Regions from separate parts of the Pseudomonas sp. GW456-12-1-14-TSB6 genome, predicted to be linked through region 3. Evidence: predicted binding sites of a transcription regulator. Region 3 holds the regulator's gene; each other region holds the start of a gene.
The links. Region 3 encodes FliA, which starts transcription of late flagellar genes. Its sites were predicted from a motif close to CTAAAGTTTNNNNNNNNNNNGCCGNTAA; they were not measured.

Region 1: AC07Y2_RS03350 (methyl-accepting chemotaxis protein) is a predicted target of FliA. The motif match lies at 6,292-6,319, and genes of this name have one in related genera.
Region 2: AC07Y2_RS24100 (flagellar protein MotY) is a predicted target of FliA. The motif match lies at 4,984-5,011, and genes of this name have one in related genera.
Region 4: AC07Y2_RS05790 (methyl-accepting chemotaxis protein) is a predicted target of FliA. The motif match lies at 2,068-2,095, and genes of this name have one in related genera.

Annotation. Positions count from the first base shown of each region.
Region 1 is NZ_JBWKZE010000003.1:45,959-53,888, forward strand. Features, by position in the region: gene yacG (DNA gyrase inhibitor YacG) at 1-56, shown strand, start outside; gene AC07Y2_RS03315 (hypothetical protein) at 62-277, opposite strand; gene AC07Y2_RS03320 (energy-coupling factor ABC transporter permease) at 343-1,032, opposite strand; gene AC07Y2_RS03325 (DUF1780 domain-containing protein) at 1,166-1,792, shown strand; gene AC07Y2_RS03330 (MOSC domain-containing protein) at 1,789-2,316, shown strand; gene AC07Y2_RS03335 (DUF3094 domain-containing protein) at 2,368-2,541, shown strand; gene AC07Y2_RS03340 (NAD(P)/FAD-dependent oxidoreductase) at 2,605-3,903, shown strand; gene AC07Y2_RS03345 (HvfA family oxazolone/thioamide-modified RiPP metallophore) at 4,114-4,521, shown strand; gene AC07Y2_RS03350 (methyl-accepting chemotaxis protein) at 4,594-6,219, opposite strand; tRNA gene AC07Y2_RS03355 (tRNA-Pro) at 6,380-6,456, opposite strand; tRNA gene AC07Y2_RS03360 (tRNA-Lys) at 6,554-6,629, opposite strand; tRNA gene AC07Y2_RS03365 (tRNA-Pro) at 6,635-6,711, opposite strand; tRNA gene AC07Y2_RS03370 (tRNA-Asn) at 6,721-6,796, opposite strand; gene clpB (ATP-dependent chaperone ClpB) at 7,095-7,930, opposite strand, start outside.
Region 2 is NZ_JBWKZE010000032.1:38,794-46,723, reverse strand. Features, by position in the region: gene nth (endonuclease III) at 1-550, shown strand, start outside; gene AC07Y2_RS24120 (PA3496 family putative envelope integrity protein) at 658-837, shown strand; gene AC07Y2_RS24115 (response regulator transcription factor) at 926-1,552, opposite strand; gene AC07Y2_RS24110 (hypothetical protein) at 1,947-2,528, shown strand; gene AC07Y2_RS24105 (argininosuccinate synthase) at 2,662-3,879, opposite strand; gene AC07Y2_RS24100 (flagellar protein MotY) at 4,009-4,917, opposite strand; gene pyrC (dihydroorotase) at 5,078-6,124, shown strand; gene rnt (ribonuclease T) at 6,121-6,795, shown strand; gene AC07Y2_RS24085 (peroxiredoxin) at 6,870-7,472, opposite strand; gene AC07Y2_RS24080 (bacterioferritin-associated ferredoxin) at 7,764-7,930, shown strand, end outside.
Region 3 is NZ_JBWKZE010000038.1:3,852-11,781, reverse strand. Features, by position in the region: gene AC07Y2_RS25610 (flagellar motor protein) at 1-25, opposite strand, end outside; gene AC07Y2_RS25605 (protein-glutamate methylesterase/protein-glutamine glutaminase) at 25-1,161, opposite strand; gene AC07Y2_RS25600 (chemotaxis protein CheA) at 1,211-3,481, opposite strand; gene AC07Y2_RS25595 (protein phosphatase CheZ) at 3,521-4,309, opposite strand; gene AC07Y2_RS25590 (chemotaxis response regulator CheY) at 4,328-4,699, opposite strand; gene fliA (RNA polymerase sigma factor FliA) at 4,867-5,607, opposite strand; gene fleN (flagellar synthesis regulator FleN) at 5,604-6,434, opposite strand; gene flhF (flagellar biosynthesis GTPase FlhF) at 6,548-7,888, opposite strand; gene flhA (flagellar biosynthesis protein FlhA) at 7,900-7,930, opposite strand, start outside.
Region 4 is NZ_JBWKZE010000004.1:258,464-266,393, forward strand. Features, by position in the region: gene AC07Y2_RS05790 (methyl-accepting chemotaxis protein) at 100-1,992, opposite strand; gene AC07Y2_RS05795 (hypothetical protein) at 2,275-2,529, shown strand; gene AC07Y2_RS05800 (lipocalin family protein) at 2,561-3,130, shown strand; gene AC07Y2_RS05805 (formimidoylglutamate deiminase) at 3,269-4,633, opposite strand; gene hutC (histidine utilization transcriptional repressor HutC) at 4,779-5,489, shown strand; gene AC07Y2_RS05815 (HutD/Ves family protein) at 5,486-6,055, shown strand; gene hutU (urocanate hydratase) at 6,563-7,930, shown strand, end outside.

The DNA of each region.
Region 1 (7,930 bases), on a different contig from region 3:
TGGCCCCGGATGCCGAGGACGAACTGTTTTCCGGCGATTTCGACCCGCGTCACTGATCCCGTCAGGGCCGCATGAAGCCGTAGTCCTGATCGTCGTCGAGGTTTTCCGCCAGAAAGCGCAACTCGTCGGCCAGGTCTTCGGCGTTGCGCACCGCCTTGCTCTGCTGCACCACCGCACTGAGCAAGGCGCGCAGGCTCAGGCCCGGATCGAACCCCACCTCCTGCGCCATCTCCAGACTCTGCCGGGTTTCCTGCCTCGCCCACTCGTACACGCTCATGCCGCTGCTCCTGAAGGAATTTGGCCGAGCATGAAATGCCGCGCACAGAGTGAATTTGATGTGGATCAAGACTTGGGATCGTCGTCCTTCCAGGGCGCCGAAAGGTAGCGGGTACGGTTGAAGGTCTCCAGCCATTCCGGGCAGAACACCACCAGCGCGCTGACCACCATGCCGTTGATGAAGGCTTCGGGAAAAATCAGCAGCCACAGGTAACCGATGAAATCTTCCAGCCATTCCGGCATGGCAAACAGGCCGTCGTACCAGAGCAACGTCAGGCTCAGCGTCAGGCAGAACAACGCCGACAGCGCCGCGGCGAAAAAACCGGAACAGAAGATGTACACGAACGGATTGCGCGGCTGGGCGCGCTCGACCAGGATCGCCACGCATTCGGTGATCAGCACCGGCAACAGGATCAGCAAGGCGCCATTGACCCCGACGGCCACCAGATCCTGGCGCCCCAGCAGCACCAGCCCCAGTTGGGCCACCAGTGCACCGACGATCGCCAGTGGCCAGTCCAGCAGCAGCGTCACCGCTGTCATGCCGATGAAGTGGTAAGACACGCCGGTGTCGAAGTCCCTGCGCACCAGCCACAGCAGAAACAACGCGAACACCGTGCCGAACAGCAAGTGCTGACGGCGGTTGTCGCTGAACAGCTCGACCCACGATGCGCGGACAATCGCCCAGAGCAACACCGGCAGGTAAATCAGCCAGCCGAGGGTCAGACTTGCCGATGACAGCAGTTCTGCACCGATCATGATCCCATCACCTTCATTCGCACCGCAGACTCCTTTGATTGGCGCTCCTGCGGCGAAGTCTACACCTGCACGGCGGCACATCTGCCGATGCAAAGCTTTCTGCTTGTCGCAATTGAACGCTAAGCTTGGGCCTATGGATGACTCAGATTACTTACGCCTGCTGACCATTGCGGCCGAGCAAGCCAACGCGTTCCTGTCCAATGCCCGCAAATGGGAGCGTGAGCGTTGGGTCTGCCAGCGCCTGCTGCAAGGCTTGAACATTCCTTATCGCGCCGACGAATTCGCCCCGGCCGGTGAGCCGCCGGACGTGCTGTTTCGCGACGCCAATTTCGAGGTGTTTTTCGTCCTCGATGAAGGTCGTCGGCTGAACGACGAATGGCGCGATGAGCTGCAACGTCGGCGCAGTGCGTTTTCCCTCAGCCAACTGGTGCGCCGTGAAGCCAAGCCGCGGCGGATTCCGGCCAATGAATTTCTGCTGAGACTGGCGCCGACCTTGCGCAAGAAAGCGCACAACTACAAGGAACGCGGCATGGATCTCGGCGAGCTGGACATCATTGCCTTCGCCAGCCTCAAGCGCGAAGTGCTCGACCTCAACAGCCACTTTCCGCCGCCCACCGAATACCTGCGCCAGGGCTGGCGTTCGCTGTCGCTGGTCGGACCTACGTTCGCCCGGGTGCTGTTCGCCCATCCCGATGCCCCGGATTTTCTGCGCGGCAATCTGGGGCGCAGCATCGTGTTCGATGTAGGGATCAGCCTGTGACGCCGCTTCAACAATTGATCGCCGAGGTCCCGCAGAGCGGCCGCGTACGCTGGATTGGCGTGCGTCCTGAATCTCGTGGACCGATGATCGAGCTCGACGCCGTAGAAGCACGCCTTGAAGCGGGACTGACCGGGGATCATGCCCGCCCCGGAGTACGTAACGCCCGACAGGTCACGCTGATTCAGTTCGAACACCTGGCCGTGATCAGTGCATTGATGGGCCGTCCCCACGAGCATCCGGTCAGGCCTGAAGATCTGCGGCGCAATCTCGTTATCAGCGGGATCAACCTGTTCAGCCTCAAGGGGCGGCGCTTTCGCATTGGTCAGGCGATTTTCGAAACCACGGGCTGGTGTCAGCCGTGCGCGCGCCTGCAGAACAACCTCGGCCCGGGCACGTTCCAGGCCGTGCGCGGGCATGGCGGAATCACTGCGCGAGTGTTACAAAGCGGGATCATTCGCCTCGGGGACAGTGTGTCTGTCGAACCGGTCCCGGACAGTGGCTATGCTGCGTTCAATCCCGGTTGAAAACCGCTGTAGCGTGTTCTCATTCAGTAACGTCTACCTGACGAGGCCTTTATGACCAGCCGCCTGAACCCCGAAGACCAGAAGCATGTCGAAGAGTACCTGCAGTTGTCCCAACACCGTGTCGAGCGCCGGCCATTCCGGCCGTGGATGCTCCTGGTGCTGGTGCTGGCAGTGACCATTGGTCTGGGCCTGTTGAGCCGATTTATCAGTTACCTGACGCTATGAGCTGCATCGCGCTCGCTCGGGTAGCCGTACCGATTTCCTTTAAAAACCTTGCGAGCTATCCCTATGTCCCATCGTATTGTCATTGTCGGCGGCGGCGCCGGCGGTCTGGAGTTGGCTACCCGTCTGGGTAAGACTCTGGGCAAACGCGGCACCGCCAGCATCATGCTGGTCGACGCGAACCTCACGCACATCTGGAAACCGCTGCTGCACGAAGTGGCCGCCGGATCGCTGAACTCTTCCGAAGACGAACTCAACTATGTCGCCCAGGCCAAATGGAACCACTTCGAGTTCCAGCTGGGGCGCATGAGCGGGCTCGATCGTGAGCAGAAGAAGATCCAGCTGGCCGCCACCTACGACGAAAACGGCGTTGAGCTGGTCCCGGCGCGGGAAGTGCCCTATGACTCGCTGGTGATCGCGGTCGGCAGCACCACCAACGATTTCGGCACCCAGGGCGCCGCGCAGCACTGCCTGTTCCTCGACACCCGCAAGCAGGCCGAGCGTTTTCACCAGCAACTGCTCAATCACTATCTGCGCGCCCACGCCGGGCAGACCGATGCGATCCAGCAGATTAGCGTGGCCATTGTCGGTGCGGGCGCCACGGGCGTCGAACTGGCGGCAGAACTACACAACGCCGCCCATGAACTGGCCGCCTACGGTCTTGATCGGATCAAACCGGAGAACATGCACATCACCCTGATCGAAGCCGGGCCACGGGTACTGCCAGCCCTGCCGGAGCGCATCAGCGGGCCGGTGCACAAGACCCTGGAGAAACTCGGGGTCAACGTGATGACCAACGCCTCGGTCAGCCAGGTCACCGCTGACAGCCTGATCACCGCCGATGGCAACGAGATCAAGGCGAGCCTGAAAGTCTGGGCTGCCGGGATCCGCGCACCGGGTTTCCTCAAGGACATCGATGGCCTGGAAACCAACCGCATCAATCAGCTGCAAGTGCTGCCGACGCTGCAGACCACCCGCGACGAAAACATCTTCGCCTTCGGTGACTGCGCCGCGTGCCCGCAACCGGGCTCCGATCGCAACGTTCCACCACGGGCCCAGGCTGCGCACCAACAGGCGTCGCTGCTGGCCAAATCGCTGAAACTGCGGATCGAAGGCAAGACCCTGCCGGAGTACAAGTACACCGACTACGGCTCGCTGATTTCGCTGTCGCGTTTTTCGGCTGTGGGTAACTTGATGGGTAACCTGACCGGCAGCGTGATGCTCGAAGGCTGGCTGGCGCGGATGTTTTACGTGTCGCTGTACCGCATGCACCAGATGGCGCTGTACGGGCCGTTCCGCACAGCGATGCTGATGCTCGGCAGCAAGATCGGACGCGGCACCGAGCCACGCCTGAAGCTGCACTGATGTAAAACACCGTGGGGGCGGGCTCGCCCTCACGGTGTTTTGTTTTCTACTGTATCTGCCCCCCGCTTTCCCCACCTTCGCTTACAAACGCCCCGCTCCCGGACACAGACGCGATACACCGCCACCGCTTAATGGCCACACCCGAGCACACCTGCTCCGGCTTGATCGCCCTTAACGTGTGGTTGCGCTGTGCAACCGAAGGAGAATGCAATGTCCCGTACTGCGAAAATCGGCAAAAACTCCCTTGGCCTGGTCGGTGCCGTACTGGCCGGCGGCCTGATGCTGTCCGGCTCGGTGTTTGCCGCGCAACCGCTGGCCCAGGGCTACATGGTCGCTTCGGCCGAGACCTCGGTGAAAACCCCGGAAGGCAAATGCGGTGAAGGCAAATGCGGCGATGCGTCGATGGCCAAGACCGACACCGATGGCGACGGCAAGGTCTCACGCGCCGAGTTCCTGAAGGTCGCGCCGAAGTCCGACTTCGACAAGATCGACACCAACCACGACGGTTTCATCGACGAGCAAGAGGCGTACAACAACGTCAAAGCCAACTTCGAAGCCAACGGCAAGAAAATGCCCAAAGGCCTGTTCGAACACCTGAAAGACCAGGACGGTGCCTGATTTTTCAGACGCTCGACAAAACAAAGCCGCGCTTTCTCTGACGAGAAGCGCGGCTTTTTCACGCCTGCATGATTACAGCTGGAAGCGTCGCACCATGCCCTGCAGGGCATTGGCCAGTTGCGACAGTTCATGGCTCGACGCGTTGGTTTGATCGGCGCCAGCCGCCGACCGCACCGACAGGTCGCGAATGTTCACCAGGTTGCGATCCACTTCCCGCGCCACTTGCGCCTGCTCTTCGGCGGCGCTGGCGATCACCAGGTTGCGCTCGTGGATTTCGTGTACCGACGCCGTGATCGTCTGCAACGCTTCACCGGCCCGCTCGGCCAGCACCAGTGTGGTGGCAGCGCGCGAGGCACTGGCCTGCATCGACTCCAGCGCCAGGCTCGAACCGCTGCGCATGCCCTGCACCATCTGCTCGATTTCCTGGGTCGATTGCTGCGTGCGATAAGCCAGCGCCCGGACTTCATCGGCGACCACGGCAAACCCGCGCCCGCTCTCCCCGGCCCGCGCGGCTTCGATGGCGGCGTTGAGCGCCAGCAGGTTGGTCTGTTCGGCGATCGCCCGGATCACGTCCAGCACCTTGCCGATGTCTTGCGACTGGTTGGCCAGCGATTGCACCAGCTCACCAGTGTGCTCGACTTCGCTGGCCAGGGCGTTGATGGCGTCGGCAGTTTCGCTGACCCGCTCCTGGCCCAACTGTGCCGACTCACTGGACTGGCGGGTGGCGTCGGACGTCGACACCGCATTGCGGGCGACTTCCTCGACCGCGGTGGTCATCTCGTTGACGGCCGTGGCGGCCTGTTCGATTTCATTGTTCTGCTGTTGCAGCCCTTGCGTGCTGTCGTGGGTGACCGCGCTCAGTTCGTCGGAAGCAGTCGCCAGTTGCGTGGCCGAGCCGCTGATGCCCTGCAGGGTTTCGCGCAGGTTCTGCTGCATGGTTGCCAACGCCTTGAGCAGCCGGCTGACCTCATCGTTGCCGTGAGTTTCGATCGGGCGGGTCAGATCGCCTCTGGCGACGTGCTCAGCAGCGTCGACAGCGGCGCTCAGGGGGCGGACGATGCTGCGGGTGAGCAACATGGCCAGAGCCACGGTGGCCAGCGCCGCCAGAGCGATGAACAGGGTCACGATGGTGCGCGAGGTTTCGTAGTGGGCCGCAGAGTTCTGGCTTTCGGCGGCGACCTGGCGGGCGAACAGATCCGCCAGGTCGTTGAGTTGTTTGCCGGAGCCGTCGACCACGGTTTTCATGTCGACCAGCAGCAGCTTGGTCAGCTCGTCGCGCTTGCCCTGCTCGGCGAGGGTGAACGACTGGGCGATCCCGGTGCGGTAGGCGGCGAAGGTTTTCTTGAACTGTTCATACAACTGCTGACCTTCCGGGGTGGTTACCAGTCGATCATAGGCGGCGATTTTCTCGCTCAACTCTTTGTCCCGGGTGTCCATTTGGCTGCGGTACGTGGCGATGTTGGCCGGATCCTGATCCAGCGCCATGCGCAGGGAGATGGTGCGGATGCGCAGCATGATCTCGCGAATTTCGTCGCCGCCACGAATGCTCGGCAACCACTGGGTCTCCACTGCCACTTCACTGTCGCGGATGCTCGACATCTGCCCCAGCGCGAACACCCCGAGCAACGCCACCAGTAACGCGATCAGGGCAAAGCCAAGAGCGGCGCGGGGAGCAATATTCAACTGACGAAGCAACATGACGAACGCCCTTTTTCTTGTATTGGCAGAGTTCAGGGGCGTTTGATGCGGCAGGCCCCTTTCGTTAGCGGGCTATCGGCAAGTTGTATGACGACTTGAATGAAACATTTCCGCCGGGCAAAAAAAATCCCCGTATCTTTCGATACGAGGATTTTTAATATGGTCGGGGTAGGGGGATTCGAACTCCCGACATCCTGCTCCCAAAGCAGGCGCGCTACCGGACTGCGCTATACCCCGGTAAAAAAAAGGCGACCTTTCAAAGATCGCCTTCTTCGATCAGCGCTTTTGGCCTCTGATCTTAAGATTCGATCCCAGTGTTACCTGGTTTCAAAAATGGTGGGTCGTGTGGGATTCGAACCTACGACCAATTGGTTAAAAGCCAACTGCTCTACCAACTGAGCTAACGACCCAAAAATGGTCGGGGTAAGGGGATTCGAACTCCTGACATCCTGCTCCCAAAGCAGGCGCGCTACCGGACTGCGCTATACCCCGGTTTGAAATTGGCTCCGTGACCAGGACTCGAACCTGGGACCCAATGATTAACAGTCATTTGCTCTACCGACTGAGCTATCACGGAACTACACATTTCAATTTACTACGGTGAAACTTGCAGCTTCTCGACATCGTTTTCGCATCGCTGCGTTCGTGTGCCTGAGGCGCGCTATTCTACAACCTAGAACACCTCTGTCAACCCCCTAAATTGCTTTCAAGTTAATGATTTGCAACTTATTTCAGATTTCTGCCCAGTGAGCTGAAACCCTGTTGGTGACTGACTGCGGGGCGCACTTTACAAGCCTTTTCCTTTGAGTTCAACAGCCTGGCGAAAAAAAAGGCCTCGCATTGCGAGGCCTTGATGACGACACCACCGTCGGGCGTCAGTTGAACGTGATCTCGTCGTTCTCCACGACGCCGGTCGCGGTCTCGCCCGGCAGGAAACGTCCCGACAGAATCAACTGTGCCAGCGGGTTCTCGATCCAGCGCTGGATCGCCCGCTTCAGCGGCCGTGCGCCATAGACCGGGTCGTAGCCGACGGCAATCAGCTTGTCCATCGCTTCCGGGCTCAGTTCCAGCTTCAGCTCGCGCTCGGCCAGACGGCTGCGCAGACGACCCAGCTGGATCTCGGTAATGCCGGCGATCTGATCCCGCGCCAATGGCTCGAAGATCACCACTTCGTCGACCCGGTTGATGAACTCCGGACGGAAGTGGGTGGAAATCGCATCCAACACCGCTGCCCGTTGTGCTTCACGATCACCGACCAGTTCCTGGATCTGCATCGAACCGAGGTTGGAGGTCATGACGATCACGGTATTGCGGAAGTCCACCGTGCGGCCATGACTGTCGGTCAGACGGCCATCCTCCAGCACTTGCAGCAGGATGTTGAACACGTCCGGGTGCGCCTTCTCGACTTCGTCCAGCAGGATCACCGAGTAAGGCTTGCGCCGTACCGCTTCGGTCAGGTAACCGCCCTCTTCATAGCCGACGTAGCCCGGTGGTGCACCGATCAGCCGCGCCACGGAATGTTTCTCCATGAACTCGGACATATCGATCCGCACCATCGCCTCTTCAGTGTCGAAGAGGAACTCGGCCAGCGCCTTGCACAGCTCGGTTTTACCGACACCGGTCGGGCCGAGGAACATGAACGAGCCGCTCGGACGATTCGGGTCGGACAACCCGGCCCGGGAACGCCGCACCGCGTTGGCTACCGCCACCA
Region 2 (7,930 bases), on a different contig from region 3:
CGAACTGTTGATCGCAGTGATTCTGTCCGCGCAATCGACTGACGTCGGGGTGAACAAGGCGACGGCCAAACTGTTCCCGGTGGCGAATACGCCGGCGGCCATTCACGCGTTAGGCGTTGAAGGTCTGTCCGAATACATCAAGACCATCGGCCTCTATAACAGCAAGGCCAAAAACGTGATCGAGACCTGCCGCCTGCTGGTCGAGCTGCACAATGGCGAAGTCCCGCAGACTCGCGGAGAACTGGAAGCCTTGCCGGGCGTTGGCCGCAAAACCGCCAATGTCGTGCTCAACACTGCGTTCCGACAGTTGACCATGGCCGTTGACACCCACATTTTCCGGGTCAGCAACCGCACCGGCATTGCACCGGGAAAAAATGTGGTCGAGGTGGAAAAGAAGCTGATGAAGTTCGTGCCAAAGGAATACCTGCTCGACTCGCACCACTGGCTCATTCTTCACGGACGCTATGTGTGTCTGGCACGCAAGCCCCGCTGTGGCAGCTGTCGGATCGAAGATTTGTGCGAGTACAAGCACAAGACTTCCGACGATTGAGCGGCTATTGGAGTTATTGATTTATCGATTGAAAAAATCTTTTTTACCATCTGCTGGAATATCGATATAAGGGGCGCCAAAGGCAGTCTTAGCCTGGAGTTGACCTTATGACTGACAGCAAAGAACAACTGGATGTAGACGACGATTTCATCGCTGCCGAAGCCGAAGACGCCGAACCGGTGGTTGAAGTTGCCAAGACCAATCTCAGCAAGCGCCGAACCATCGACAACCTGCTTGAGGAGCGCCGACTGCAGAAGCAATTGGCCGATTACGATTTTGATCTCTGACATTTGAAAGCCTCCCGAAACGGAGGCTTTTCTCTTTTTGCTACTCGCTGATTCCGATCCGCCCATGATCCGTCAGCCATTGAAAACCTCAGACCAGGCCGTTGCGCTGCGCCAGTTCGATCAGATCCACCAGCGAGCGCGCATTGAGCTTTAAAAGCAATCGGGTCTTGTAGGTACTCACGGTCTTGTTACTGAGGAACATCCCGTCGGCAATTTCCTTGTTGGTCTTGCCGCGCGCCAGTTGCTGCAAAACCATCATTTCCCGCCCCGACAGACGATCGACCATATCGGCCTCGCTGGCATTTCCCAGGCTGGTCCGCACGGTATGCAACGCCTGGTTCGGAAAGTAACTGTATCCGGACAGAACCGCCTTGATGGCGCTCAACAACTCTGTCAGGTCCTGTTGTTTGCAAACATAACCCGCCGCCCCCGACTGCATGCAGCGCATGGAAAAGTGCCCAGGCGACTGGGATGTCAGCACAAGTACTTTCAACGGCATCGCGCTTGTCGTAAGGCGCGCAATGACTTCCAGTCCATCCAGTTTCGGTATGCCGATATCCAGTATTACGATATCCGGCATCTGATCACGGGCAAGTTGTAATGCATCCACTCCATTGTCGGTTTCTGCAATGACTTCGTAGCCATGACGTTCCATCAGCATACGCACCGCAAGACGAATGACGGGGTGATCATCCACGATCAGCACTTTATTCATGGGCAAGTCCAGTTTCGCTGTTCGAATTTTTAGAACCGGCACAATAACGCAGTCATTTCACTCATGGCATGGAGAAGTTCATTCACACCGGCATCAAAAGACACCTCCTACAGCCAATAAAGATTATTCCTACAGAAAAGGACCACCGAAAAAAATTACAGCCTGGTGAGAACCTAAAGCCCGCCACCCACCGTTCGCAACGTGACAACACTTTGACAAGCTATCAAAAACAACCCACCAAAAAAATAAAAACCTGAAACAACATACCTGTATTAATTTAACCATATTTCAGATAAACACCAGCTAACTAGCGCAGCATCATCAATCTAACACCCAGCTATACAAACCACTAGAAACCCCCACGACGAGAACAGCAACTTCATGAGTAGAACACATGTTAAAAACCAAAAGAAAGATCACCAACCCTATAAGCGTCATTGCCATATTTGCATTGATAACCGAGACCTCGGCAGCGGTCTCCCTGCCCTTTCTCGATAACGAAGAGCGGAAGATCTACATCTGGCTTCTGATCAGCTTTCCTTTCTTCCTGGCGTTCCTGTTCTTCATAACTCTTAACTTCAACTATCGCTCCCTTTATGCACCATCAGACTTTGAAAACGACAACAATTTTTTAAAGGCATTCGAGGAAACTTCATCCCACTTGCAGGGAACAACCACACAGCCCGGTATAGAATTACACACAGTAAAAATACACAAGTCGTTCACTACGCTATATATCTTGGATATCAGGGGAGGAAATGTCGAACTTGACATAGCCGCGCTATTGGAAAAAATCCCGCCCCCCTCCAAGCATTCACTCAGAATATTCCTGTTCCTGATCCACTCGATACCGGACACTCCATTAACAGAAGACGTCTTCAAATCGTTTAAACAGGGAAAGAAAGGCGCCGGAACTACCTACTGCATTTCTTACGACGTGGATTCAATGAGCATGATCCAGGTGGAAAAGGTTTGAACGCGCCGCAGGAAGCGGGCACAGCAAAAGCAGCGATAATATTTATCCGGATCAGTTTGAAGAAGGGAGTACCCAGAAACACAAAGGCCTTGTCTTACGACAAGGCCTTTGTTTCACATCCGGACCGAATGACTCAGAACAGCTTGCGGCCCTTGTTGGCTGCGATGCGCATGCGCAATGCGTTGAGCTTGATGAAGCCCGCCGCATCGGCCTGGTTGTAGGCGCCGCCATCTTCTTCGAAGGTCGCAATGTTGGCGTCGAACAGCGAATCGTCGGACTTGCGACCGGTCACGATCACGTTGCCCTTGTACAGCTTGAGGCGCACAACGCCGTTCACGTTGACCTGGGAAGCGTCGATCATCTGTTGCAACATCAGACGCTCAGGGCTCCACCAGTAGCCGGTGTAGATCAGGCTGGCGTATTTCGGCATCAGCTCGTCTTTGAGGTGAGCGACTTCGCGGTCCAGGGTGATCGATTCGATGGCGCGGTGAGCGCGCAGCATGATGGTGCCGCCCGGGGTTTCGTAGCAGCCACGGGACTTCATGCCGACGTAACGGTTCTCGACGATGTCGAGACGGCCGATGCCGTGCTCGCCACCGATCTTGTTCAGGGTCGCCAGTACGGTGGCCGGGGTCATTTCGACGCCGTCCAGCGCGACGATGTCGCCGTTGCGGTAGGTCAGTTCCAGGTATTGCGGGGTGTCGGGAGCCTTCTCCGGGGAGACGGTCCAGCGCCACATGTCTTCTTCGTGCTCGGTCCAGGTGTCTTCCAGCACGCCGCCTTCATAGGAGATGTGCAGCAGGTTGGCGTCCATCGAGTACGGGGATTTCTTCTTGCCGTGACGCTCGATCGGGATCGCGTGCTTCTCGGCGTAGTCCATCAGCTTCTCGCGGGACAGCAGGTCCCACTCGCGCCATGGAGCAATTACTTTCACGCCTGGCTTGAGTGCATAGGCACCCAGTTCGAAACGCACCTGGTCGTTGCCTTTGCCGGTGGCGCCGTGGGAAATGGCGTCGGCGCCGGTTTCGTTGGCGATTTCGATCAGACGCTTGGCGATCAGCGGACGCGCGATGGAAGTACCCAGCAGGTACTCGCCTTCGTAAACGGTGTTGGCGCGGAACATCGGGAACACGAAGTCACGCACGAATTCTTCGCGCAGGTCGTCGATGTAGATTTCTTTGACGCCCATGGCCTGCGCCTTGGCGCGAGCCGGCTCGACCTCTTCGCCCTGACCCAGGTCAGCGGTGAAGGTCACGACTTCACAGTTATAAGTATCCTGCAGCCACTTGAGGATCACCGAAGTGTCCAGGCCGCCGGAATACGCCAGAACGACCTTGTTTACGTCCGCCATGCCATCACTCCACGGGGTTCTACGGAAAGCCGAGGAGTCTACCGCTCAAACGCGATAATTTACAGAGGCGCGACAGCTTAAGACGACAAAGCGACAGAATCTGTCGAGAGGGCGACGATGACCGGAAGGTCAGGAAGTCGCCGCCGTGTTGGCAGGCGTGCTGGCCTGGGGCGCCGGAGCAGTGGTCGGTGCCACTCGCGCCAGGTGCACGTTGACCCGGCGGTTCTTGGCCCGGTTGGCGGCATTGGTGTTCGGCACCAACGGGTAGCGCTCACCATGGAAACGCACGGTGATCTGCGATTCCTGAACGCCATTGGCCTTGAAGAAATCAACCACGGCCAGCGCACGGCGGCGCGACAATTCACGATTGGTCAGGCGATTGCCGCTGTTATCGGAGTGGCCATCGAGTTCGATGTGATTGACCGTCGGATCGGCCTTCATGTACTCGAGCATCACTTGCAACTTGGCCTTGGCGGCGGCGTCCAGTTCGATGCCTTCGCCGGGGAAGCCGATCTGCGATTGTTTGACCTGATCGAAATTCTGCGGGAGCAGTTTCGCCACGCAGGTCTGGTAGTCATTAAAAGCCTTGCTGAACTTGACCGGCAGCAGGCGCACTTCAGATACCCGACCATCGCCCGAGGCCCGGCGCACCACGGGGCTGCGACCGTCCATCAAACCGCTGATCAGTTGCCCGGCCTGGGATTGAGAACTGTTGAACAGCACGTTGCCGCTGCCCAGTCGAACCGTGCCCAGATTGATATCGCCACGACCCGGCTGCCACGGCGCAGCCGCCGCCAGCAAGGTCGCCGAACCGCCGCCAAGCATGGCGTTGTAGGCGTTCAGGCGAAAGGTCGCCTGCTCGCCGGCCTTGCGCACGAATTGCCCCGAGCCGAAGTCGGTGATCGGCTGCGTCAGACGGCACTCGAACTTGTCGCCCTCGACCGTCCACTCAATGTTCTCCAGACGGGTCTGGTAGGTCAGTGCCATCGCGGGAAGGCTGGCAAACACACTGAGCAAGGCTAAATATCGCTGGCGCACGGGAGGCTCCATTGGCTTCTACAACGAAAAAGACCGAGACATACATCTTTACGGCATACCTATGGGATATCGGACGCTCGTCGCAAAACTTGATAGCGAGTGCCTGCAAGAGTCTTTTCCGGTAGCATTCGCCTCAGTTTGACCCGCCTGGAATCCCCTCATGTCCGACCGCCTGACCCTGCTGCGTCCCGACGACTGGCACATTCATCTTCGCGATGGTGCCGTGTTGACCAATACCGTTGCGGATGTCGCGCGCACCTTTGGTCGCGCCATCATCATGCCCAACCTGGTACCTCCGGTGCGCAACGCCGCTGAAGCCGACGGCTATCGCCAGCGGATTCTCGCTGCCCGCCCGGCTGGCAGTCGTTTCGAGCCGCTGATGGTGCTGTACCTCACCGACCGCACCCAGCCCGAAGAAATCCGTGAGGCCAAGGCCAGCGGTTTCGTGCACGCCGCCAAGCTGTACCCGGCCGGCGCCACCACCAACTCCGATTCCGGGGTCACCAGCATCGACAAGATTTTCCCGGCGCTGGAAGCCATGGCCGAAGTCGGCATGCCGCTGTTGATCCACGGTGAAGTCACCCGTGGCGACGTCGACGTGTTCGACCGCGAAAAAATCTTCATCGACGAGCACATGCGCCGCGTGGTCGAGCGTTTCCCGACGCTGAAAGTGGTGTTCGAACACATCACCACCGGCGATGCCGTGCAGTTCGTCAACGAGGCTTCGGCCAACGTCGGCGCGACCATCACCGCGCATCACCTGCTCTACAACCGCAACCACATGCTGGTGGGCGGGATTCGGCCGCACTTCTATTGCCTGCCGATCCTCAAGCGCAATACGCACCAGGAAGCCCTGCTCGACGCCGCCACCAGCGGCAGCGCGAAGTTCTTCCTCGGTACCGACTCGGCACCGCACGCCCAGCACGCCAAGGAAGCCGCCTGCGGCTGCGCCGGCTGCTACACCGCGTACGCCGCCATCGAGCTGTATGCCGAAGCCTTCGAACAGCGCAATGCGCTGGACAAGCTCGAAGCCTTCGCCAGCCTCAACGGCCCGCGTTTCTATGGCCTGCCGGCGAACACCGATCGCATCACCCTGGTTCGTGACGAATGGACCGCCCCGACCAGCCTGCCTTTCGGCGAGCTGACCGTTATCCCGCTGCGCGCCGGTGAAAAACTGCGCTGGCGCCTGCTGGAGGAACACGCGTGAGTGAAGACCATTTCGACGACGAACTGGACGGTCAAGGTGGCGGCGGTTCGCGCCATCCAATGGCAGCACGCTTTCGCGGCTACCTGCCGGTTGTCGTCGACGTAGAAACCGGTGGCTTCAACTCGGCCACCGACGCTCTGCTGGAGATTGCCGCGACCACCATCGCCATGGATGAAAAGGGTTTTGTCTACCCGGATCACACCTACTTCTTCCGCGTCGAGCCGTTCGAAGGCGCCAACGTTGAAGCGGCGGCACTGGAGTTCACCGGGATCAAGCTCGATCACCCGTTGCGCATGGCCGTCAGCGAAGAAACGGCCCTGACCGACATCTTCCGTGGCGTGCGCAAGGCCTTGAAGGCCAACGGCTGCAAACGGGCGATTCTGGTCGGCCACAACAGCAGCTTCGACCTCGGTTTCCTCAACGCGGCCGTCGCGCGGCTGGACATGAAGCGCAATCCGTTCCACCCGTTCTCCAGCTTCGACACCGCGACCCTCGCCGGCCTGGCCTACGGTCAAACCGTATTGGCCAAGGCCTGTCAGGCCGCCGACATCGACTTCGACGGCCGTGAAGCGCATTCGGCGCGTTACGACACCGAGAAGACGGCCGAGCTGTTCTGCGGCATCGTCAACCGCTGGAAACAGATGGGCGGCTGGGAAGACTTCGACGACTGAGGGTCGCCGGGTTGAATCCCGCACATGAAAAAACCGGCTCAAGAGCCGGTTTTTTTGTACCTCGACGTTGCGCCTTACAGGGCAGCAGCGTTCTCGGTCAGGTAAGCCGCAACGCCTTCTGGCGAAGCGTTCATGCCTTTGTCGCCTTTTTTCCAGTTGGCAGGGCAGACTTCGCCGTGCTCTTCGTGGAATTGCAGCGCGTCAACCAGACGGATCAGCTCTTCCATGTTACGGCCCAGCGGCAGGTCATTGACGATCTGCGAGCGGACAACGCCTTTGTCGTCGATCAGGAACGCGCCACGGAAAGCCACGCCGCCTTCGGACTCAACGTCGTAGGCCTTGGCGATGTCGTGCTTCATGTCGGCAGCCATGGTGTATTTCACCTGACCGATGCCGCCATTGTTGACCGGGGTGTTGCGCCAGGCGTTGTGGGTGAAGTGCGAGTCGATCGACACGGCAATCACTTCAACGTTGCGAGCCTTGAAGTCGGCCATGCGGTTGTCCAGAGCAATCAGCTCGGACGGGCAGACGAAGGTGAAGTCCAGCGGGTAGAAGAACACCAGGCCGTATTTGCCTTTGATGGCCGAGGACAGGGTGAAGCTGTCAACGATCTCGCCATTGCCGAGTACGGCCGGGACGGTGAAGTCAGGGGCTTGTTTGCCTACGAGTACGCTCATTGATATCTCCTGGTGTAGAAACTTGAAGTTCAGGGTTCGGGCCAGCCTGCCACCCTCAGGCGACAGCCCTGTGACACGAACCCCCTTCGCAAGGGCCGACCATCATACACTGCGTTTTTCGACTGTCCTTAAAGGTTTTTCGCGAAATCCCGGCTGGCATTCAGCCATGTACCACCGTTCGTCAGTCACAGCCGTTGGCGATGAAAACCCTTCGGAAAGCACTTTGACAATCATTCTCGTTAACATTAAGATCCATCGCAATTGAGTCACAACCAGCGACGGTTCTCACTTATGTATGTTTGCCTCTGCACTGGCGTCACCGACGGACAAATCCGCGAAGCGATCTATGAAGGTTGCTGCAGCTATAAAGAAGTCCGTCAGGCCACCGGCGTCGCCAGCCAATGCGGCAAATGCGCGTGCCTGGCGAAGGAAGTGGTTCGCGAAACCCTGACCAAGCT
Region 3 (7,930 bases):
TCCCGATAAGGCTTAGAACATCCATCAGACGCACGCCTCGACCAAGTGCTTGCCGATATCGTCCAGGCTGTACACCGCGTCGGCGAGGTCAGCTTTGACGATGGCCATCGGCATGCCGTAAATCACGCAACTGGCTTCGTCCTGGGCCCAGACCGTGCTGCCGCCCTGCTTGAGCAGGCGCGCACCTTCACGGCCGTCGGCGCCCATGCCGGTCAGTACCACCGCCAGAACTTTGTCACTGTAGGATTTGGCTGCAGAACCGAAGGTGATGTCCACGCACGGCTTGTAGTTCAGACGTTCGTCGCCCGGCAGGATTTTCACCGCGCCACGGCCATCGATCATCATCTGCTTGCCACCCGGTGCCAGCAGCGCCAGGCCCGGACGCAGGATGTCGCCATCCTCGGCTTCCTTGACGCTGATGCGGCACAGCTTGTCCAGACGTTCGGCGAAGGCCTTGGTAAAGGCCGCCGGCATGTGCTGGATCAGCACGATCGGCGCCGGGAAGCTGGCCGGCAACTGGGTCAGGACCCGTTGCAGCGCGACCGGGCCGCCAGTCGATGTACCGATGGCGACGAGTTTGTAGTTTTTGCGTTTCGGGGCCGGCGACGAAGCGCTGGCCGCTGGCGCGCGAGTCGGTGCCGGCGCAGGGGCCGGACGGGCCGGAGCGCTGTGGCTGCCAAAGCTCGACGGCGCCGGCGCTGGGGTCGGCGCAGGTGCAGGCGCAGCGGCAGGCGCCGGCGCACTGTAGGCACTGAAACGACGGTTACTGCGCGAGATGCTGTGAACCTTCTCGCACAGCAGTTGCTTGACCTTCTCCGGATTGCGGGAGATGTCTTCAAAATTCTTCGGCAGGAAATCCACCGCGCCGGCATCCAGCGCATCCAGGGTGACCCGGGCGCCTTCGTGCGTCAGCGAGGAGAACATCAACACCGGTGTCGGGCAGCGCTGCATGATGTGCCGCACGGCCGTGATGCCATCCATCATCGGCATCTCGTAGTCCATGGTGATCACGTCCGGCTTGAGGGCCAGGGCCTGATCGATCGCCTCTTTACCGTTGGTTGCCGTGCCGACAACCTGGATGCTCGGATCCGCTGAAAGAATTTCCGAGACGCGGCGGCGGAAAAAACCCGAATCGTCCACCACCAGGACTTTGACTGCCATAAACACTCCATTAGGTGCGGCGGGACGTCGTCGCCCCGCCACCCCGGATTCAAATACGCCGTGCGGCGTAACGCTTGAGCATGCTCGGAACATCGAGAATCAGTGCAATGCGGCCGTCACCGGTGATGGTGGCGCCGGACATGCCCGGAGTTCCCTGGAGCATCTTGCCCAGTGGCTTGATGACCACTTCTTCCTGGCCGACCAGTTGATCGACGACGAAGCCGATCCGCTGGGTGCCCACCGAAAGGATCACCACATGGCCTTCGCGCTGCTCTTCGTGAGCGGCGGAGCTGACCAGCCAGCGCTTGAGGTAGAACAATGGCAGCGCCTTGTCCCGCACGATCACCACTTCCTGGCCGTCCACCACGTTGGTGGTCGACAGGTCGAGGTGGAAGATTTCGTTGACGTTCACCAGCGGGAACGCGAACGCCTGGTTGCCGAGCATCACCATCAGGGTCGGCATGATCGCCAGCGTCAGCGGCACCTTGATGACAATCTTCGAGCCTTGGCCCTTGGTCGAGTAGATGTTGATCGAACCGTTGAGCTGGGAAATCTTGGTCTTCACCACGTCCATGCCGACACCGCGGCCGGACACGTCGGAGATCTCGGTCTTGGTCGAGAAACCCGGGGCGAAGATCAGGTTGTAGCACTCGGTGTCGCTCAGGCGATCGGCGGCATCCTTGTCCATCACACCGCGCTTCACGGCGATGGCGCGCAGGACGTTCGGGTCCATGCCTTTGCCGTCGTCGGAGATCGACAGCAGGATGTGGTCGCCTTCCTGCTCGGCCGCCAGAATCACCTTGCCGCCACGGGCCTTGCCCGACGCTTCGCGTTCTTCCGGCGACTCGATGCCGTGGTCGACCGCGTTGCGCACCAAGTGGACCAGCGGGTCGGCCAGGGCCTCGACGAGGTTCTTGTCGAGGTCGGTCTCTTCGCCCACCAGTTCCAGGTTGATCTCTTTCTTGAGCTGACGAGCCAGGTCGCGAACCAGACGCGGGAAGCGGCCGAAGACTTTCTTGATCGGCTGCATCCGGGTCTTCATGACGGCGGTCTGCAAGTCGGCGGTGACCACGTCGAGGTTCGACACGGCCTTCTGCATCGACTCGTCGCCGCTGTTCAGGCCCAGACGCACCAGACGGTTACGTACCAGCACCAGTTCGCCGACCATGTTCATGATTTCGTCGAGACGTGCAGTGTCCACACGTACGGTGGTCTCGGCTTCGCTCGCCGGTTTTTCCGGTGGCGGCGTCGCCGGTGCACGAGCCGGAGCCGGTGCAGCAGCGGCGGCAGGCTTGGCCGGCTCGGCTTTCGGCTCAGGTGCTTTTGCAGCAGGTTTTGCCGCAGCGGCCGGGGCCTTCGCAGCAGGTGTTGCAACAGCCGAAGAATTACTGGCAGTCACGACGGCACCGGTGGCGACGTCAGTGAACTTGCCTTTGCCATGCAGATCGTCGAGCAGCGATTCGAACTCGTGATCGCTGATCAGATCGCTACCGGCCGCAGCCGCTGCCGGAGCAGCCGTTGCAGGGACCGAAGCAATCGCCGACTCCAGCGCATCAACGGCAAAGTTGCCCTTGCCGTGCAACTGATCGAGCAAGGCTTCGAATTCGTCGTCGGTGATGTCCGAGCTGTCGCCCGCCGCCGGAGCAGCAGGTGCAGCAGCAGCCGGAGCCACGGCGTCGGCCGCGAACTGGCCTTTGCCATGCAACTGGTCGAGCAGCGACTCGAACTCGGCGTCGGTGATTTCATCGCTGGCCGCTTCGGTGGAAGCAGGTGCAGCGGCAGCCGCCGGGGCTTCGGCTTCGGCCTTGACGGCGTTCAGCGAGTCCAGCAACTGTTCAAATTCGTTATCGGTGATGTCACCCGAATCACCTTCGACGACCAGTTCTTCGATCATCTCGGCAACCGGCGAAGCCGGGGCTTCATCCGCCGATTGCGGTTCGGCCAGACGCGCCAGGGCGGCTAGCAGTTCCGGGGTGGCGGCGGTGATCGGGCTGCGATCGCGGACTTCGCTGAACATGCTGTTCACCGCGTCCAGCGCTTCGAGCACCACGTCCATCAGTTCTGCATCGACGCGCCGTTCACCCTTGCGAAGGATGTCGAACACGTTTTCGGCGATGTGACAGCACTCCACCAGCTCGTTGAGCTGAAGGAAGCCGGCGCCCCCTTTTACAGTGTGGAAACCGCGAAAAATTGCGTTGAGCAGATCTGCGTCATCCGGGCGGCTTTCCAGCTCGACCAGTTGTTCGGACAGTTGCTCAAGAATCTCGCCGGCCTCAACCAGGAAATCCTGAAGGATCTCTTCATCGGCGCCGAAGCTCATTAATGGGGTGCTCCTACAGGTCTAAAAACCCAAAAAAACTCAAAATCCAAGGCTGGATAGCAAATCGTCCACATCGTCCTGACCGGACACAACGTCTTCTCGTTTATCGGCATGAATCTGCGGACCTTCACCCTGCGAGAGATGTTTTTGTGGATCTTTTTCAGCAAGCATCGCCGCACGGTCATGTTCGATGCCCGCAAAGCGGTCCACCTGGCTGGCCATGAGCACGAGCTTGAGCAGGTTGCTTTCGACTTCGGTGACCAATTGGGTCACGCGCTTGATCACCTGGCCGGTGAGGTCCTGGTAATCCTGGGCGAGCAGAATGTCATTCAGATTGCTCGACACCGCGCGGTTGTCCGCGCTGCTGCGTGCCAGAAAACCGTCGACCCGGCGCGCCAGTTCGCGGAACTCTTCAGCCCCGACCTCACGACGCATGAAACGGCCCCAATCGGCGCTCAAGGCCTGGGCTTCGTCAGCCAGGCCATTGACCACAGGGGTCGCGCTTTCCACCAGATCCATGGTGCGGTTGGCGGCAGCTTCGGTCAGTTTGACCACGTAGCCCAGGCGCTCGGTAGCGTCGGTAATTTGCGACACTTCCTCAGCCTGCGGCATGTGCGGATCGATCTGGAAATTGACGATCGCACTGTGCAGTTCACGCGTGAGCTTGCCCACTTCCTGGTACAGGCCACGGTCACGGGTCTGATTGAGCTCATGGATCAGTTGCACCGCGTCGCCGAACTTGCCTTTTTCAAGGCTTTCGACCAGTTCGACCGCGTGTTTTTTCAGGGTCGACTCAAAATCGCCCTGTGAAGATTCGTTATGCTCCATAGCTCCCCCGCGCGTTCATCAGCCGATGCGTTCGAAAATCTTCTCGATTTTTTCTTTCAACGCCTGGGCCGTGAAAGGTTTGACCACATAGCCGTTCACGCCGGCCTGGGCCGCTTCGATGATCTGCTCGCGCTTGGCTTCAGCGGTCACCATCAGCACCGGCAGGTGCTTGAGCTTTTCATCGGCACGCACGTGGCGCAGCAGGTCGATACCGGTCATGCCGGGCATGTTCCAGTCGGTCACCAGAAAGTCGATGCTGCCGCTGTTGAGCACCGGAATGGCAGTGGTGCCATCGTCGGCTTCAACGGTGTTGGTGAACCCCAGATCACGCAACAGGTTCTTGATGATCCGCCGCATCGTTGAGAAGTCATCAACGATGAGGATTTTCATGTCTTTGTTCAATTCGACCTCCAAGCAGTCTTAAACGCGCCCAGCACCTGGACGCGCCATTTCAATCAATCCGGCAAAACACTCGATGACTGTCTGGAGCACAACAGATCGAGACCGGTGCCGTTCACCACCGCACCAGCCTCGTTCGCAGTGTCCCCACACTGCCTTCAGCGCGCTCGCCACTCCCCCAAACGCCCCCGCAAGCGGGCCGCGCACTGGCTGTGTAACTGGCTGACCCGCGATTCACTGACGCCAAGGACTTCACCGATCTCCTTGAGGTTCAGCTCTTCGTCGTAGTACAGCGCCAACACCAGTCGCTCACGCTCCGGCAAATTGGCAATCGCGTCCGCCAGCGCGGCCTGGAAACGTTCGTCTTCCAGATCGCGCGACGGCTCCAGATGAGCACTGGCGCCATCCTCGTGCAGCCCTTCGTGTTCGCCGTCCTGCAACAGGTCGTCGAAACTGAACAGCCGGCTGCCCAGGGTGTCGTTCAAAATCCCGTAGTAATCGTCGAGACTCAATTGGAGTTCGGCCGCAACTTCGTGATCTTTAGCGTCACGGCCGGTTTTAGCTTCAATCGAGCGAATCGCGTCGCTGACCATACGGGTGTTGCGGTGAACCGAGCGTGGCGCCCAGTCCCCTTTTCGGACTTCATCGAGCATCGCACCACGGATCCGGATGCCCGCGTACGTTTCAAAACTGGCGCCCTTGCTGGCGTCGTATTTGGTCGAGACTTCGAGCAGGCCGATCATCCCGGCCTGGATCAGGTCTTCGACCTGCACACTGGCCGGCAATCGCGCCAGCAAGTGGTAGGCGATGCGTTTGACCAGTGGCGCGTAACGCTCGATCAGCTCGTACTGCGCGTCACGCGCCGACTTTTTGTAAAGGTTCATACCGCTGGCGGTCATAGCACAGGTCCTGCCGTTTGCTGCACGAGGCGCTCGACGAAAAATTCGAGGTGGCCGCGCGGGTTGGCGGGCAGCGGCCAGGTGTCGACCTTCTGTGCGATCGCCTTGAACGCCAGCGCGCACTTGGAACGCGGAAAGGCTTCATAGACCGCACGCTGCTTCTGCACCGCCTTGCGCACGCTTTCGTCGTAGGGCACTGCGCCGACGTATTGTAGGGCGACGTCCAGGAAGCGATCCGTGACCTTGGTCAACTTGGCGAACAGATTGCGACCTTCCTGCGGGCTCTGGGCCATGTTGGCCAGGACGCGGAAGCGGTTCATGCCGTAGTCGCGGTTCAGCAGTTTGATCAGCGCGTAGGCGTCGGTGATCGAGGTCGGCTCGTCGCAGACCACCAGCAACACTTCCTGGGCTGCGCGCACGAAACTGACTACCGAGTCACCAATACCCGCAGCGGTGTCGATCACCAGTACGTCGAGGTTGTCGCCGATGTCGCTGAACGCCTGAATCAGGCCGGCATGCTGGGCCGGGCTCAGGTGAACCATGCTCTGGGTGCCGGAAGCGGCCGGCACGATGCGGATCCCGCCGGGGCCCTGCAACAGCACGTCGCGCAGCTCGCAGCGGCCTTCGATCACGTCGGCCAGGGTGCGTTTGGGGGTCAGGCCCAGCAGAACGTCGACGTTCGCCAGCCCCAGGTCGGCGTCCAGCAGCATGACCCGACGGCCAAGCTCTGCCAGCGCCAGGGACAAGTTCACTGACACATTAGTCTTGCCGACGCCACCTTTGCCGCCGGTCACCGCGATCACCTGTACGGGATGCATGCTGCCCATGTTATTTCTTTACCTTGTCTTGCATAGACGGAGGCCACATTACTGGCTGCGCGTTCACAACCGGAACAATGCATGGCAGACCATCGATGTAGGTACAAAAACGGTTCATTACCTCAGCCAACCTGCTTGGTCGGACTGTGGTAGATATCAGCGAACATGTCAGCCATGGCTTCTTCGCTGGGTTCTTCCTGCATTTGCACACTGACGGCGCGGCTGACCAGTTGATGACGGCGCGGCAGATGCAGATCATCCGGAATACGCGGCCCATCGGTCAGGTAGGCGACCGGCAGTTCGTGACTGATCGCCAGGCTCAGCACTTCGCCAAGGCTGGCCGTCTCATCCAGTTTAGTCAGGATGCAGCCGGCGAGCCCGCAACGCTTGTAACTGTGATACGCGGCGGTTAGAACCTGTTTCTGGCTGGTGGTTGCCAGCACCAGATAATTTTTCGACCGAATGCCACGACCGGCCAGACTTTCCAGCTGCATGCGCAGCGCCGGATCGCTGGCTTGCAGGCCGGCGGTATCGATCAGCACCACGCGTTTGCGCAGCAGTGGATCCAGCGCCTGCACCAGGGACTGGCCCGGATCGACGTGGGTCACCGACACATTGAGGATGCGACCCAGAGTCTTGAGCTGCTCCTGCGCGCCGATACGGAAACTGTCCATGCTCACCAGCGCGATGTTCTGCGCGCCGTACTTGAGCACGTAACGGGCGGCCAGTTTGGCCAGGGTAGTGGTTTTGCCCATGCCGGCAGGACCGACCATGGCAATCACCCCACCCTCTTCCAGCGGCTCGACTTCCGGCACGGCGATCATCCGCGCCAAGTGCGCCAGCAGCATGCGCCAGGCCTGACGGGGTTCGTCGATCTCGGTGATCATCGACAGCAGATCACGGGACAGCGGGCCGGACAAACCGATGCGTTGCAGACGACGGTACAGATTGGCCTGAGCCGGACGGCTGCCTTGCAGCTGGTTCCAGGCCAGGGTGCCGAGTTGCACTTCCATCAGTTCGCGCAGGCTGTTGAGCTCGAAACGCATCGAGTCCAGAGCACGCGGATCAACGCCAGCGGAAACCGCTGCAGGCGCCGGTGCCGGACGGGCCGGAGCTTCGTAGGTCGGTTCGGTCAGCGGTTCGGCAGCGGTCAGCGGCAGGCCGGCCGTCAACGGCAGCCCGGCGAACAGCTGGCGATTGGTGTTGCCGTCGGCTTCGCCACGCAGGCTCAGTTCGGCCTGGGCGGTGACGATGCGCGACTGGGTCTTGCGCAGTTCATCCTCGAGCTCCATGTTCGGAACACGCGGGGCCAGCGCCGACAGTTTGTAATCGAGCGCCGCCGTCAGCTCGACGCCGCCGGCAATGCGGCGGTTGCCAATGATGGCGGCATCAGCGCCCAGCTCATCTCGAACCAGCTTCATGGCCTGACGCATATCGGCGGCGAAAAAACGCTTAACTTGCATAAACCACTACCTCAGCCGTTGGGCCCTACTGTCGCAACGATG
Region 4 (7,930 bases), on a different contig from region 3:
GTTTAGTCTTAATTCAGTCCTGAGTCAGTCTGAGGTGACAAGCGTGTCTAGCGTTGTTCCGTCTTCGCGGGTTCAAGCGCGAAGACGGCTTCGAACGACTTAGATTCGGAAGCTGCCAACCAACTGCTTCAACCGCGCAGCCTGCTGCTCCAGATCCGCACAAGCCCGCAAAGTCGCCTGCAAGTTCTCCACACCTTCCTGGTTCAGCGTGTTGATCTCGTTGATATCAACGTTGATCGACTCGACCACCGCCGTCTGCTCTTCCGTCGCGGTCGCCACCGACTGGTTCATGCCGTCGATCTCGCCGATGCGCTGGGTCACGCTGCCCAGGCGTTCGCCGGCCTGGTTGGCGATGCCGACGCTGCTTTCGCTCTCGCGCTGGCTCTCGGTCATGATGCCGACCGCCTGACGTGCGCCGACCTGCAGTTCTTCGATCATCTTCTGCACTTGCTGCGCCGAATCCTGGGTGCGGTGCGCCAGGTTACGGACTTCGTCGGCGACCACGGCGAAACCGCGACCGGCCTCACCGGCACGGGCCGCTTCGATCGCGGCGTTGAGCGCCAGCAGGTTGGTCTGCTGGGAGATGCTGGTGATCACTTCCAGAATCTGCCCGATGTTCACGGTGTTGCTGTTCAGGGTTTCGATGTTGCCGCAGGAGTCGCTGATCTTCGCCGACAGCTGTTGCATGGCGTGGATGGTTTTATCCACCACCTGCTGGCCGTCTTCGGCCAGGCTGCGCGCATCGCTGGAATGTTGCGAGGCGAGGGCGGCGTTCTGGGCGATTTCCTGGGCGGCGGCGCCGAGCTGGTTGATCGCGGCGGCCACGCTGTTGGTGCGCGAGGCCTGCTGGTCGGAGTTGAACATCGACGAGTTCGACGCCGCGACCACGCGCAGGGCGACTTCGTTGACCTGCCCGGTGGCCGACGACACTTCGCGGATCGAAGTGTGGATGCGCTCGACGAAACGGTTGAACGACAGCCCCAGCGCACCGAATTCATCGTCGCCGTGGATGGTCAGGCGTTTGGTCAGGTCACCTTCGCCTTCGGCGATATCGTGCATGGCGCGGCCCATGGTCAGCAGCGGCTGCATCAGGACGCGGATCAGCATGCCGAGCAGGGCGATGATGATCACTACGGCAATGACCATCGCGATCAGCGCCGAGGTGCGGAATTCGCTGAGCATCGAGAACGCGGTGTCCTTGTCCAGCACCAGCGCCACGTACCAGTCGGCCGACGGCACGCCGTTGACGCGGGTGAAGGAGATCAGTTGGGTCTTGCCGTCGAACTCGACTTCTTTCAGACCCGGGCTGACTTTCGGCGCGCCGTTGGGGTAGGCCTCGGCCAGGGTCTTGAGCACCAGCTTGCTGTCCGGGTGGATCAGGATCTTGCCGTCGGCACCGACGATGAACGCGTGACCGTGGCCGCCGAAGTTCAGCGAGTTGATGATCGCACTGACGCTCGACAGGTCAATGTCGGCGCCGGCCACACCGATCATCTGGCCCTGGCGCTGCACCGGGGTGGCGACGGTGATGACCAGTTTGCCCGACGAGGCGGCGATGTACGGTTCGGTGACGATGGTCTGTTGCGCAGCGTTGGCGGCCTTGTACCAGCCACGGGCGCGCGGGTCGTAATCCGGTGCGCGGTTGCCGGCCGGGACCGAGAACATCACACCGTCGGCGCCGCCGAAGTAGCAGAGCTGGAAATTGCCGGTATAGGCGGGCAGGTCGATGATGCGTTTCAGGCTGGCCGGGGCGTTGCCGTCGGCGACAACCTGTTGCGCCATGGATTGCAGCAACTGGATGCGGCTTTCCAGCCAGGTCTGGATGTTGCTGGTGGTCAGGCTGCCCAGTTCCTGCATCGACGCTTCGGTGCTGCTTTGCAGGGCTTCGCGCTGGCGATAGTCGTTGAACAAAATGAAACAGGCGAATGCAACGGCCACCACAAGGGCGGCAGCCAACAAGATCTTGTGGCTGAATTTCATGTTTCTGGTCATTAAGAGAGCTACCGCGAAGGGGCTGGTCAAGAAAGGGCGGCAATTTGCCACACTATCGGGCTTTGCGCTGCTCTTATTTCGACCGTGGCGCGCCAAAGATTAGGCGGCTTTTGTGAAAGTCGACGAAATGCTCAATAGCCCCACAAAGTGTCTGATTTACCGATGAATGCCGGACGAGCGGGCGAACAAATAGCCGGTCTGCCAGGGAACCAGACAGGGGTTTTCTCTTCTAAGCTTCTGGTTGGCGCCAGGCCATCCCCCTTCCGCTCCAGGAGTTACACCATGTCGCTGCGATCTATCGCCCTTCTGTCGTTTTGCGTGCTGTTGGCCGCATGCAGCAAGGTCAATCAGGAAAACTATTCGAAGCTCTCGGCCGGCATGGCCAAGGCCGAAGTCGAGACGCTGCTCGGCAAGCCCACCGATTGCTCGGGCGCGTTGGGCATGTCCAGTTGCACCTGGGGCGACAAGAACAGCTTTATCAGCGTGCAGTACGCCGGTGACAAAGTGCTGATGTTTTCCGGCCAAGGCCTGAAGTAAACCGGGGCTTCGCGCCCACGGGAGAAAAACAATGAAGCGGTTATTGCTTGTCCTTTTTGCCGGCCTGGTATTGGCTGGCTGCGCCACGTCCGGTGAAGATCCGCTGGCGCCGAAGACGGTCAACAGTGTCAATCTCAAGCGTTACCAGGGCACCTGGTACGAGCTGGCGCGTCTGCCGATGTATTTCCAGCGCAATTGCGCGCAATCCGAAGCCCGTTACTCGCTCAAGCCCGACGGCAATATCGCGGTGTACAACCGCTGTCTGACGGCAGACTGGAAGTGGGAAGAGGTCAAAGGCACGGCTTATCCACAGGTGCCGGGCAAGACCGACAAGCTGTGGGTCGAGTTCGATACCTGGTTCTCGCGCCTGATTCCGGGTGTGGCGAAGGGTCAATACTGGGTGCTGTACGTCAGCGATGACTACAAGACCGCCCTCGTGGGCGACCCGAGTCGTCGCTACCTGTGGCTGTTGTCCCGCACGCCGACCGTCAACGGTGTGGTGCGTGAGGAACTGCTGAGCAAGGCGCGCCAGCAGGGTTATGACACCACGCGTCTGATCTGGCGGGCGTCGGATCAGCAGATGGCCAAAACGTCCAACTGACTTCTCCTGTTCTGATCGTTCCCACGCTCCGCGTGGGAATGCCTCAATGGACGCTCTGCGTCCGCTTTTGGGACGCGGAGCGTCCCGGGCTGCATTCCCACGCAGAGCGTGGGAACGATCAGTAACAGAGGTTTTGTGTCAGCCCAAAAGCTCTCGCAGGACCTGGGTGAAGGCGCGATTGCTGTCCTCCTCCCCGGCATGTCGCCCCTCGCGCACGACCCACTGACCGTTGACCAGCACGTCGCGCACCTGACGATCGCCACCGGCAAACAGCCAGCGATTGAGAATCCCGTCACCGCTGGCCGTGGCCAGATAGGGATCGCTGCCATCGAGCACAATCCAGTCGGCACGCTTGCCGACTTCCAGCGCGCCGATCGGCTGGCCCAGCGCCTGAGCACCTCCATCCAGCGCCGCGTCATACAGCGTACGGCCAACCATCGGCTGATCCGCGCCATACAAGCGATTGCGCCGCTGATCGCGCAGACGCTGGCCGTATTCCAGCCAACGCAATTCCTCTACCACGCTCAACGACACATGGCTGTCGGAGCCGATCCCCATGCGCCCGCCCTGAGCGAGGAAATCCACCGCCGGGAATATCCCGTCGCCGAGGTTGGCCTCGGTGGTCAGGCACAGGCCGGCGATGGCGCGACTCTTGGCCATCAGCGTGACTTCTTCCGGGTTGGCGTGGGTCGCGTGCACCAGGCACCAGCGCTGATCGACTTCGGTGTTTTCGTACAGCCATTGCAGCGGGCGACGACCGCTCCAGCTCAGGCAGTCATCGACTTCCTTCTGCTGCTCGGCGATGTGGATGTGCACCGGGCATTGCTGGTCGCTGGCCGCCAGTACTTCGCTGATCTGCTGCGGCGTGACTGCGCGCAACGAGTGGAAGCACAGGCCCAGCGACTGCGCCTTTTGCTGTGCCAGCAACGGTTGCAGACGCGATTGCAGCTTCAGGTAACTTTCGGTGCTGTTGATGAAACGGCGCTGGCCTTCGTTCGGCGTCTGGCCGCCGAAACCGCTGTGGCTGTAGAGCACGGGAAGTAACGTCAGACCGATGCCGGCCGAGCTGGCCGCCTGGCTGATGCGTAACGCCAGCTCGGCCGGGTCGGCGTAAGGCTGGCCGTTGTTATCGTGGTGGACGTAATGGAATTCGGCGACCGAGGTGTAACCGGCCTTGAGCATTTCGATGTACAGCTGACGGGCGATCACACCGAGCTGGTCGGGGCTGATTTTTCCGACGAGCCGGTACATCAGATCGCGCCAGGTCCAGAAACTGTCGTTGGGATTGCCGGCCACTTCCGCCAGTCCCGCCATCGCTCGCTGGAACGCGTGGGAGTGCAGATTCGGCATCCCCGGCAGCAGCGGACCGCTCAACCGTTCGGCGCCATCTGCGGTGGAATCGGCCTGGATTCGGGTCAAAACGCCATCGGCGCTGACCTCGAGACGTACATTGTTGGCCCATCCGTTAGGCAGCAGCGCGCGTTCGGCAAAGAAGGCGGACATGGTTCAGCACCCCATCGTGTGTTATTTGTATATACATATACAGACGTTTGCCTGCCCGGTAAACTCCGGCAAGCTAGCCACTTTCACCAATGAACAGGGATCCACCGTGCCGACTCCGCCTCCAGTCTCCCCGTTGGCCGCGAACATGGGCGACAGTCCGGCGCCCTTGTACGCCCGCGTCAAACAGATGATCACCCAGCAGATCGACAGCGGTAACTGGCCGCCCCATTACCGCGTGCCGTCGGAAAGCGAGCTGGTCAGCCAGCTGGGTTTCAGCCGCATGACTATCAACCGCGCACTGCGGGAAATGACCGCCGACGGTCTGCTGGTGCGCATGCAAGGCGTCGGCACTTTCGTTGCTGAACCGAAGAGCCAGTCCGCGCTGTTCGAAGTGCACAACATCGCCGACGAAATCGCCTCCCGTGGCCATCGCCACACCTGTCAGGTAATCACTCTGGAAGAAGAGGCTGCCGGTTCCGAACGCGCGCTGGCGCTGGACATGCGCGAAGGACAGAAGGTCTTTCACTCGCTGATCGTGCATTACGAAAACGACATTCCGGTGCAGATCGAAGACCGCTTCGTCAACGCGCTGGTCGCCCCGGAATACCTCAAGCAGGACTTCACCCTGCAAACGCCTTACGCCTATCTGAACCAGGTCGCGCCGCTGACCGAAGGCGAGCACGTGGTCGAAGCGATCCTCGCCGAAGCGTCCGAATGCAAATTGCTGCAGATCGAAAAAGGCGAGCCGTGCCTGTTGATCCGTCGTCGTACCTGGTCGGGTCGTCAGCCGGTGACGGCGGCACGCCTGATTCACCCCGGTTCTCGTCATCGTCTGGAAGGTCGGTTTCATAAATGAAAGAGTTGAAGGTATTACGCGCCGAAGGCTACCCGCGCATGCCGTGGAAAAACGGCGGCGGCAGCACCGAGGAAATCACCCGTGACGCCGGCGCCGGCCTCGACGGTTTTGGCTGGCGCCTGTCGATTGCCGACATCGCCGAATCCGGCGGCTTTTCGACCTTCGCCGGTTACCAGCGGGTCATCACGGTGTTGCAGGGTGACGGCATGACCCTTTGTGTCGACGGCGACGATACCCGGCCGTTGTTACCCCTCGACCCGTTTGCCTTCAGCGGCGAGAGCCAGGTGTCCTGCACCTTGCTCGGTGGCGCAATCCGCGACTTCAACCTGATCTACTCGCCCCAGCGTTACAGCGCACGCCTGCAATGGCTGGACGGCGAACAGCGGTTTTTCAGTTCGGCGAGCACCGTGCTGGTCTTCAGCATCAGCGAACTGCTGGAGGTCACGGTCGGTGACAGTGCGTCGCAACTCGGCCGCCATGACTGCCTGCAACTGGACGGTAATACCGGGCTGACCGAGATTGCCGTCAATGCCGGCTGCTGCGTGATCGAGCTGTCCCCGCGCTGATCCTCCCTTCTGATCGTTCCCACGCTCCGCGTGGGAATGCCGCCATGGACGCTCCGCGTCCGCTTTGTGACGCAGAGCGTCACGGAATGCATTCCCACGCAGAGCGTGGGAACGATCAAAAACCGCTGCTTTTAAAGCAGCGGTTTTTTTTCGTCCCGACGTTCCCGAAATGCGCACCAACTTGTTACCGAACGCCCCAGCGTGGCGCAGAACCACGTTTCCGTAACAACCTCTCGCCACCCTCTATCCACCCCGCGAAAAATTTCATGGACGCCAGAGCCCTTGATTCAGGCGCTCTCCAGCCCTGTCCGGGATTTTTGTTGAATGACCCTCCAACAAGTTGGCCGCTTGATTGCATATGCTTGTATGTACAAGTAAAGACGTATGCGTATGAGTCGAACGAGACTCTCCGCAGCGTCCACTGATTCGCTTGTCGCGCACTGATGCGCACAGGCTGCTTGCCCACTGCCAGGGTTGGTTTGAATTGATCGCTGAGGAGTCTTTTTCGTGACTGACAACAACCGCACTAAATTCCGTGACGTCGAAATCCGCGCCGCCCGCGGCAACAAGCTGACCGCCAAGAGCTGGCTGACCGAAGCGCCGCTGCGCATGCTGATGAACAACCTCGACCCGGAAGTCGCCGAGAACCCGAAAGAACTGGTGGTCTACGGTGGCATCGGTCGCGCTGCGCGTAACTGGGAGTGCTACGACAAGATCGTCGAGAGCCTGACCAACCTCAACGAAGACGAAACTCTGCTGGTGCAATCGGGCAAGCCGGTCGGCGTGTTCAAGACCCACAGCAACGCCCCACGCGTACTGATCGCCAACTCCAACCTGGTGCCACACTGGGCAACCTGGGAACACTTCAACGAACTCGACGCCAAAGGCCTGGCCATGTACGGCCAGATGACCGCCGGCAGCTGGATCTACATCGGCAGCCAGGGCATCGTCCAGGGCACCTACGAAACCTTCGTTGAAGCCGGTCGCCAGCACTACAACGACAACCTCACCGGCAAATGGGTGCTGACCGCCGGCCTCGGCGGCATGGGCGGCGCCCAGCCACTGGCCGCGACCCTCGCCGGTGCCTGCTCGCTGAACATCGAATGCCAGCAGATCAGCATCGATTTCCGCCTCAAGACCCGCTACGTCGACGAGCAGGCCAAAGACCTCGACGACGCGCTGGCCCGCATCGCCAAATACACCTCCGAAGGCAAGGCGGTTTCCATCGCCCTGTGCGGCAACGCCGCTGAAATCCTTCCGGAACTGGTCAAGCGCGGCGTGCGCCCGGACATGGTCACCGACCAGACCAGCGCCCACGACCCGCTCAACGGTTACCTGCCGGCCGGCTGGACCTGGGACGAATACCGCGCCCGCGCCAAGACCGAGCCAGCCGCTGTGGTCAAGGCCGCCAAGCAATCGATGGCCGTCCACGTCAAAGCCATGCTCGACTTCCAGAAGATGGGCGTGCCGACCTTCGACTACGGCAACAACATCCGTCAGATGGCTCAGGAAGAAGGCGTCGAAAACGCATTCGATTTCCCAGGCTTCGTACCGGCCTACATCCGTCCGCTGTTCTGCCGTGGCATCGGCCCGTTCCGCTGGGCTGCACTGTCGGGTGATCCGCAGGACATCTACAAGACCGACGCCAAAGTCAAAGAACTGATCCCGGACGACGCCCACCTGCACAACTGGCTGGACATGGCGCGTGAGCGCATCAGCTTCCAGGGTCTGCCGGCGCGTATCTGCTGGGTCGGCCTGGGCCTGCGCGCCAAGCTCGGTCTGGCGTTCAACGAAATGGTGCGCAGCGGCGAGCTGTCGGCGCCGATCGTGATCGGTCGCGACCACCTCGACTCCGGCTCGGTCTCCAGTCCGAAC